DNA from 4 places in the Brenneria populi genome. Region 2 is predicted to be linked to each of the others. Evidence: predicted binding sites of a transcription regulator. Region 2 holds the regulator's gene; each other region holds the start of a gene.
The links. Region 2 encodes Fur, which represses iron uptake genes when iron is present. Its sites were predicted from a motif close to ATAATAATGAGAACNACTATCAA; they were not measured.
Positions count from the first base shown of each region.

Region 1: a site for Fur is predicted at 1,027-1,049, ahead of sodA (superoxide dismutase [Mn]). Genes of this name have one in related genera too.
Region 3: a site for Fur is predicted at 1,203-1,225, ahead of VSX58_RS09760 (TonB-dependent siderophore receptor). Genes of this name have one in related genera too.
Region 4: a site for Fur is predicted at 1,119-1,141, ahead of fes (enterochelin esterase). Genes of this name have one in related genera too.

Region 1 is NZ_JAYWTM010000017.1:36,643-38,851, forward strand. Features, by position in the region: gene fdhD (formate dehydrogenase accessory sulfurtransferase FdhD) at 1-646, shown strand, start outside; gene sodA (superoxide dismutase [Mn]) at 1,191-1,817, shown strand.
Region 2 is NZ_JAYWTM010000004.1:239,313-241,521, reverse strand. Features, by position in the region: gene glnS (glutamine--tRNA ligase) at 1-602, shown strand, start outside; gene fur (ferric iron uptake transcriptional regulator) at 803-1,252, opposite strand; gene fldA (flavodoxin FldA) at 1,587-2,114, opposite strand.
Region 3 is NZ_JAYWTM010000006.1:478,806-481,014, forward strand. Features, by position in the region: gene VSX58_RS09755 (Dabb family protein) at 320-643, shown strand; gene VSX58_RS09760 (TonB-dependent siderophore receptor) at 1,270-2,209, shown strand, end outside.
Region 4 is NZ_JAYWTM010000006.1:213,399-215,607, reverse strand. Features, by position in the region: gene VSX58_RS08450 (TonB-dependent siderophore receptor) at 1-917, opposite strand, end outside; gene fes (enterochelin esterase) at 1,243-2,209, shown strand, end outside.

The sequences.
Region 1 (2,209 bases), on a different contig from region 2:
TCTTGAGCTCTTCGCGCTGGGCTTTTCGCTGTCGGAGGGCATCATTGCGTCGCCGCAGGAGATTTACGGCATTGACGTTCAACCGGTATGCAACGGCATTGAAGTGCAAATCGAGCTGTCCAGCCGCCGTTTTTCCGGCTTAAAAGCGCGGCGCCGGGCGATGGATGGCCGTACCGGCTGCGGCGTCTGCGGCGTGGAGCAGCTGGCGGAGATCGGCAAGCCCGTCTCCCCCCTGCCCTTTAGCCAAACCTTCTCGCTCAGCCGTCTTGAGTCTGCGCTGGCGCAGTTGGAAAACGTACAGCAGGTGGGCCGGCTGACGGGCTGTACCCATGCCGCGGCCTGGATCACGCCGGAGGGCTTGCTGGCCGGCGGCTGCGAAGATGTCGGGCGCCACGTCGCGCTGGACAAGCTGCTCGGCATGCGGGCGAAAAATCCATGGCGGCAAGGCGCCGCGCTGGTTTCCAGCCGGGCCAGCTATGAGATGGTGCAGAAGTCCGCCATGTGCGGCGTCGAGATCCTGTTTGCGGTTTCCGCCGCCACCTCACTGGCCGTCGAGGTCGCCGCGCGCTGCAATTTGACGCTGGTGGGCTTTTGCCGTCCGGGGCGCGCCACCGTCTATACCCATCCGCAGCGGCTGCGCGAATAATGTCCGCGCCAGAGGCAAGCGCGTAGAGAACGCCTTTGAACGTCGCTTGCGACGACCCAGAAAGGCTGACGAATCCCCAGAAAATAATTAAACGTTATTTAATCAATCGCCATAAATAACAGTATATTGTTTTTCCCTTCGCGTAAAAAATCGCGCTGAGGTGAGCGGCAGGACGCCGCGAAAGCCGGTGGCGCATCGGGCGCGTGCAGCGTCTTTACGAGCCATCCATTACCGCCGCTCATCGGACTTTGTCGGCAAACGCGGAACGGCGCTTAGTCTTATCGAGCATGACTTAGATTAATTTGTTTTTATCTCACCGCGGCCCCCCATAAGCGCCTGTTATATGGGCCTAAAGCGACCGGTCGGATCGTTTTCAAACAAGAATAATCATTTTCAATATCATTTAATTAACTATAATGAACCTAATTCTTACGCGGCGCTAACAAAAGCAGTGCCGCAATATTTTGTGTACTAGAATAATTGTGTACGATACCGCTTTTCAGTACTACAACATTTCGGTACTACAACCACGGAGATGCTAAACATGAGTTATTCACTACCATCCCTGCCCTATGCTTATGACGCGCTGGAGCCTCATTTCGACAAACAAACGATGGAAATTCATCACTCCAAGCACCATCAGACCTACGTCAATAACGCTAATGCAGCGCTGGAATCCCTGCCTGAGTTCGCCAAACTGCCTCCAGAGGAAGTGATCGCGCAATTGGATAAAGTGCCGGCGGAGAAAAAAACCGCTTTGCGTAACAACGTCGGCGGACACGCCAACCACAGCCTGTTCTGGAAAGGCCTGAAGCTTGGCACCACGCTGACCGGCGATCTGAAAGCCGCCATCGAGCGCGATTTCGGCAGCGTCGACGCTTTCAAAGAGAAATTCGAGCAGGCCGCGGCCACGCGTTTCGGCTCCGGCTGGGCCTGGCTGGTATTGAAAGATGACGGCAAACTGGCGGTGGTTTCCACGGCCAACCAGGATAGCCCGCTGATGGGCGAAGCCATTTCCGGCGCTTCCGGCTACCCGATCGTCGCTCTGGACGTGTGGGAACACGCATACTACCTGAAATACCAGAACCGCCGTCCTGACTACATCAAGGCGTTCTGGAGCGTAGTGAACTGGGACGAAGCCGCGAAACGCTTTGCTGAAGCGAAAAAATAATCCGCGCGCCGGAGAGCCGCCCGCGCTAATCCGACGTAACGCACAACCGGAATAACGAGCCGTTATTCCAAACGGCGGATCACTTAAGCCGATTTTTAGGGGAAACACCGGGGGAGGTTCCCGCAGGGATGCCTCACCCCGGTGGTTGCTCCGTCTACCTCGATATTTAAACGACCGGCATTAGCCGTTATTCCGGTTTTTTATCCTGCGCCCCCAGCCCGACGCCCTGCACGCGACGTTGAAAAGCGCTCCCGGCGCTGTTTTACCGCCTATTTCCCCCGCCGCGCGGCCATCCGAAATGTTAAAGCTTTATTGCTTATTGCCGATAATTCGTACGTGACTTTATCGTATGATTTTGATACCCGTCATACTTCAAGTTGCCTGTTCGTTGG
Region 2 (2,209 bases):
TGATTGAAAACCTGCCTGAGGGGCATGAAGAGTGGGTGACGATGCCGAACCATCCGAATAAACCGGAAATGGGCACCCGTCAGGTGGGGTTTAGCCGCGAAGTCTATATCGACCGCGCGGATTTCCGCGAGTCGGCCAATAAACAATATAAACGCCTGGTGTTGGGCAAAGAAGTTCGCCTGCGCAACGCTTACGTGATTAAGGCGGAGCATATCGATAAAGACGAGCAGGGTAACATCGTCACTATCTACTGCAGCTACGATCCGGATACCTTAAGCAAAGATCCGGCTGACGGACGCAAGGTAAAAGGGGTGATTCACTGGGTGTCGGTAGCGCATGGCCTGCCGGCGGAGTTCCGGCTGTATGATCGCTTGTTCAGCGTGGAGAATCCCGGCGCGGCGGAAGATTTTCTGGCGACCATCAACCCGCAATCGCTGACGGTGGCTCATGGCTTTGTCGAGGCCGGTATGGCGCAGGCCGAAGCGGAAAAAGCGTATCAGTTTGAGCGCGAAGGCTACTTCTGCGCCGATCGGGTTTATTCCAGCTCACAGCATTTGGTGTTTAACCGGACGGTAGGCTTGCGGGATACCTGGGTGGGATAACCGGGAATTCGGTTCACGGCAGGAAATAAAAATAAAACCGCCTTGGCGGTTTTATTTTATGACGACGATCTGTCCATCGCCTTTCGGACCGGCGCCGGCGACATGGAGCATGGCTTCCGGCGGTTCTTATGCGTCTCATCCATGAGAGCCGTCGCGCGCGACGTTAAAAACCGCTCCCGGCGATTTTTTATGCGGTTGATTTATCTTTTTGCATCGTGCAGGGTTTCGTCTTCACGACAATCCCCGGCGCTGCAATGACCATACAGATACAAACTGTGGTTGGTCAGTTTGATGCCATGTCTTTCCGCGATTTCGCGTTGGCGTGTTTCGATATATTCATCACGGAACTCAATGACTTTGCCGCAATCCAGGCAAATCAGATGGTCATGATGATGTTGCTGCGTCAGTTCGAAAACCGATTTACCGCCTTCAAAATTATGACGGGTTACGATTCCAGCATCATCAAACTGATTCAATACGCGGTAGACGGTCGCCAAACCGATCTCTTCACCCATATCAATCAGTTTTTTATATAAATCTTCCGCACTGACGTGATGGCACTCTGGGTCCTGCAGCACTTCCAGGATTTTCAGTCTTGGAAGAGTGACTTTCAGGCCGGCCTTCTTTAATGCGGTGTTATTGTCAGTCATGCGGATTTAGTCCTGTTGCTTACTTGATCAATGGAGGCGATTTAGCCTATGACATCGGTCGGCTTAAAAAATGTAAAAGCGCTCCAATTATAGAACCGTGCATTCAAAATGAAAACAATGGAATGTTAACAAAATTATTCCCACACACTATACGGATGTATCATGCAATACATTGTTGGTAAATGGGCGGCGCCAGTTGAATGCACAAGACCGATGTGGGTATTGTACATGGTTATGGAAGGAAGTTAAAAAAATGTATCAATCTTTATGAAAGGCTTCTCCTATTGATTGATCTGGCTCCGACGATGGAGGCGGTCAGAGCCAGGCGTCCGTTTTAGCCGACCAGTTCCTTCAGGTTCAACTCTTCGCCGATCTGCTTTACCCAGGCGGTGACGCGCTCGCTGGTCAGTTCGGGCTGACGATCTTCGTCGATGGCTAAACCGATGAAGTGGTTATCGTCCGCCAGGCCTTTGGAGGCTTCAAAGTAATAGCCTTCCGTCGGCCAGTGTCCAACGATGGTCGCGCCGCGCGGTTCAATAATATCGCGGATGGTGCCCATCGCGTCGCAGAAGTACTCCGCATAGTCTTCCTGATCGCCGCAGCCGAACAGGGCGACCAGCTTACCGGTAAAATCAATTTCTTCCAGCGTGGGGAAAAAGTCATCCCAGTCGCACTGGGCTTCCCCGTAGTACCAGGTAGGGATACCCAGCAGTAAAATATCGAAAGCTTCAAGATCTTCTTTACTGCTTTTGGCGATGTCATGAACTTCGGCAACGTCGGTCCCCAGTTGCTGCTGGATGGTCTTGGCAATGTTCTCGGTATTGCCGGTGTCACTGCCAAAGAAAATTCCTATGAGTGCCATGAATTGAATAACCTCTTGATTCTTAATGATAAGGTGCCGTGTATTACCCGCTTATCGGCTAATAATAACAGACACTTTGCGCATGAGAAACTCGT
Region 3 (2,209 bases), on a different contig from region 2:
GTCGGAGAAGGCTATCTCGCCCATAGCCATATTATCGCCGGCCATTGCCGTGTATAACGAAAAGAGATCGATTGATTGTTTAACATAACAATTAATATTTTTGCATTTTATTAAATGAACGCTCTTGGATGGCGTCCGCCGATAGGACCGCGGAGAGCGTCATCCATGAAGCGCGAATGACATCATCTAGCCGGGCTGATGGCGCAGGATGCGATGCCCGCGGCCAATAACCCGGCCGGTACGGTCTGGATCGGCGAACGGTTTGATACGCCGTTCGGTTTTACTTGCTGAAATTAGAAAATAACGATTGGAGTTCCGCATGATACGTCACATATTGTTGATCGCTTTCACTGATACAGCCTCCGCCTCAGAAATTGAAGCGGTAAGAGCGGCATTTCTGCGCATGACTGAGAACGTCGAGGGCGTGCAGGCCGTTGAGTGGGGATGCAACGATAGCCCGGAAGGGAAGAACGGCGGCTTCACGCACTGCGTGATGATGACTTTTCGCGACGAGCAGGCGCGCCAGCGCTATTTGCCGCATCCTAAGCACGATGAGCTGAAAACCATCTTCAGACCGATATTGAACGATATCATCGTGCTGGATTATACGCTGCTGCCGGATAATCAGCGTATGCAGGGATAGTCGTCCGGGCCGCGGCGGTAAGAAGGGGTTTGTCTATCGCCAGTGTTATCGGGTAGTCGTTTAGGTATCCTGATTCATCCGATCGGAGAGGGGATTATAATGGCGCGTTCCGCTTCTTCATTTTCCTTGCTTTCCTGGTCAACGCTGACATCGCCGCCGCTGTTGTGCTGTCGGCGCTGTTTCTGGGGGAACGGCTGCACGTTTCCCATGCTCTCGGTATTGCCGCTATCGTTGCCGGCCTGATTTGTTCGAATAGAGGAAACGTCCGGGAACCGACGAACGCATCCGAGCGAAAGTAACGGCGCAAAGTAAAAGGTAACCAGTTAATAATATTAAATCGCGCTTTATCAGGGGTATTTCGGCGATAGCCCTGATGAATCTTCCCAAATCGCCGTCTGCGGCATATATCGGCACACCCGGAAAGGATTTATATTAATTTGTTGTTTTTTAATATTATTTAATCTTTTGTACGGTAGTTCGCTATTCCAAACCCCCGCTTTTATTCCCGCGATTTTTCACATTATGGAGAAAATGTGAGGATTTTTAGTATGCATATACAATGATAATAATAATTATTATCATAATCTTTTATTTGCAATTGCATACAATAAATGGGGATAACTTCAATGATTGTAATAATTAATTACATTAAACGACCATTGGCCGTGCTGTTGGCGGGGATCCTGGGCAGCCATGCCTACGCGGCGGAGGAAGGCAAAGACGATGTCATGGTGGTTCAGGCAACCGCGGAGGAAGCGTTAAAGCAGCAGCCGGGTGTCTCCATTATTACCCAAGAAGATATTGAGAAAGCGCCGCCGGTTAACGACCTGTCGGACATTATCCGAAAAATGCCCGGCGTCAATCTGACCGGCAACAGCTCTACCGGCCAGCGCGGTAATAACCGGCAGATCGATATTCGCGGCATGGGGCCGGAAAATACCCTGATTCTGATCGACGGCAAACCGGTCACTTCGCGTAACGCCGTGCGCTACGGCTGGCGCGGCGAACGCGATACCCGCGGCGATACCAACTGGGTGCCGGTGGAAATGGTGGAACGTATCGAAGTGCTGCGCGGCCCGGCGGCGGCGCGCTACGGTTCCGGCGCGGCGGGCGGGGTGGTGAATATTATTACCAAACGTCCCACCAACGACTGGCACGGTTCTTTCTCCTTGTACACCAATCAGCCGGAAGAGAGTAAAGAGGGCGATACCCGCCGCGTCAACTTCAGCCTGAACGGGCCGCTGATCGCCGACGTGCTGACCATGCGCCTGTACGGCAATATCAATCGCACCGACGCCGACGCTTATGACATCAACCGCTCCGTCGCCGATACCACCGCCGCCGGGCGTGAAGGGGTACGTAATAAAGATATCAATACGCTGCTGTCGTGGAAGATTAACCCCCAGCAGATACTGGACTTTGAATACGGCTACAGCCGCCAGGGCAATATCTATGCCGGAGATGTTCAGAACAGCAACCACGCTAGCCTTCCCGCAAATCAGGTAAGCATCGTGGATGGCATGTACGGCCAGGAAACCAATCGGATGTACCGGCAGAGCTACGGCC
Region 4 (2,209 bases), on a different contig from region 2:
ACGTTCAGATCATAAGGAAGGTAGCCGGCGCTGGTGCCCAGCGCCGTACCGTAAGCGGGCAGAAAGTTGCGGAATCCCGCCTCGGGATCATTCTGGTAACTGGTCAGCAGGGTAAAACTGGTGTCGGGGTTAGGCAGCCAGGTCAGCGCCGGGGCGATGGCGATGCGCTCTTGTTTGTAATCCTTGACGAACTCGTGTTTGGTGCTGGCAATGCCGTTGAGGCGATAAAGCAGGCTCTGGTCTTCATTCAGCGCGCCGCCGAAGTCGAACGCCGCTTCGCCCAGATGCTGATTGCCGGCGCTCAGTTTCACCTTGCGGATATTCTGCGCCGTCGGGCGTTTGCTGGTCATACTGACCAAGCCGCCGGGGTTGACCTGACCGTACAGCACCGATGCCGGCCCGTGCACCAGCTCCACCCGCTCAAGCAGCCAGGGATCGATTTTCCCGATGGTGCTTCCCTGACTGCCCAAACCATAGCTCAGGCCGTCCAGAAATTTAGGCGCAAAGCGAAAACCGCGCGCCACCACTTCGTCATTGCGGTTGGAAGATCCGCGATAGTTGGTAAAGGCGCCGCTGGAATAGCTCAATGCGTCCGAGACCGAGGAAACCGCCTGAGCATCCATTTGATCGCGCGTAACGACGCTAATGGTTTGCGGGGTTTTGATTAACGGCGTGCTGCTCTTAGTGCCGGCGGCGCTTGCTTTAGCGACGATGCCTTGCAGCGGCGCGGTAACGCTTTCCGCATCGGAGGCCGTCACGACGATGGTGTCGCCGTCGTCGGCCGTCGCCGCATTGGCAACGGCGGCGCAGGCCAGCGACGATATCAGCAAAGTCGAGCTCATGACCAGCGGGCAACGGTGATTATCAACAGAGAAATTAATGAGATAAGCTAACGATTTTTTTGTCGTTTTAAACATGGAATCATCCCCCAGAAAACAGCCTTGTCGTAAATTAGCCCAAGATGATTGGCGTTTGTTTAGCCACCGCAAAGGCCGAAACACACCTTCTCGCTCCTGGTCAGCAACCGGTTTTTTCGCAAAATATCATGATTAAAAACAATAAATTAACTAAATATTAACGTCCTCTCGACGGGCTGGGAGATCGACATATTATTGCAAATGTAAATAAATCTCAATATTATTCGCGTTAACTTAAATAAACGTAAAGCAATCGTATTACATCATCGTCTATGCAATGAAAGGTAAGAAATACAAATGTAATGGGGCACACTGAGAGGTTTTAATGATTAAAAAACAACCACCTGGTACCGCCTCCGCGCTGCTTTCGTCGGCGTCGGCGGGGAGCGATTCCTGGTGGCGGCAGATAGCCCTCGCCGGCACGCCGCTCGTGGAAACCGTGGATGACGATCAGGTCGGCGTGACCTTTTTCTGGCGCGATCCCGCCGGGGATGAACGCCGTTCCGCCATTCAGCGCGTCTATATCGATATCAATGGCATTACCGATCACCACAGCCCTACGCCGCAAAGCCTGCGGCGGCTGCCCGGCACCGATGTCTGGTTCTGGTCGCTGAATATCGCGGCGCAATGGCGCGGCAGCTACAACCTCATTCCCATCACCCGCGAGCGGCTGCCGCCGGAATTCCACGGCGACGAGGAGCAGCGCGGCCGTCAACAGCGGGAGTGGTGGTGTTCACTGTTTGCCTACGCCATCGCCGATCCGCTCAATCCGTTGAAGCCCTATAGCACCCACTGGGGAGACTTTCTGTCCGCCGCGCATATGCCCGCCGCGCCCGCTCAGCAGGCATGGCGACAGTGGGACAGCGGCACAGCGGCGCAACCGGATCCGCGACGGCTGCGGCTTTTCCCGTGGCAAAGCGACCGTCTGGGAAACCGGCGACGCATCTGGCTGTATACCTCCGGCGTCAGCGAGACGAAGACGCCGCGTCCGCTGGCAATCGTGCTGGACGGCCAAAAATGGGCGCGGCAGCTCCCGCTGTTTTCCGCGCTGGACGCGGCAACGGCCGACGGCACCCTGCCGCCGGCGGTATGGCTGTTTATCGACGTTATCGACATGGCGCACCGCGAACGGGAGCTGACCTGCGATGAAGAGTTCTGGGTGGCGCTACAGGCGGAGCTATTGCCTCTGGCGGCGCAATACGCCGTTTTCAGCGACGATCCCGAGAGCACCGTGGTGGCGGGACAGAGCTACGGCGGATTGTCCGCGCTTTACGCCGGCCTGTTTTGGCCGC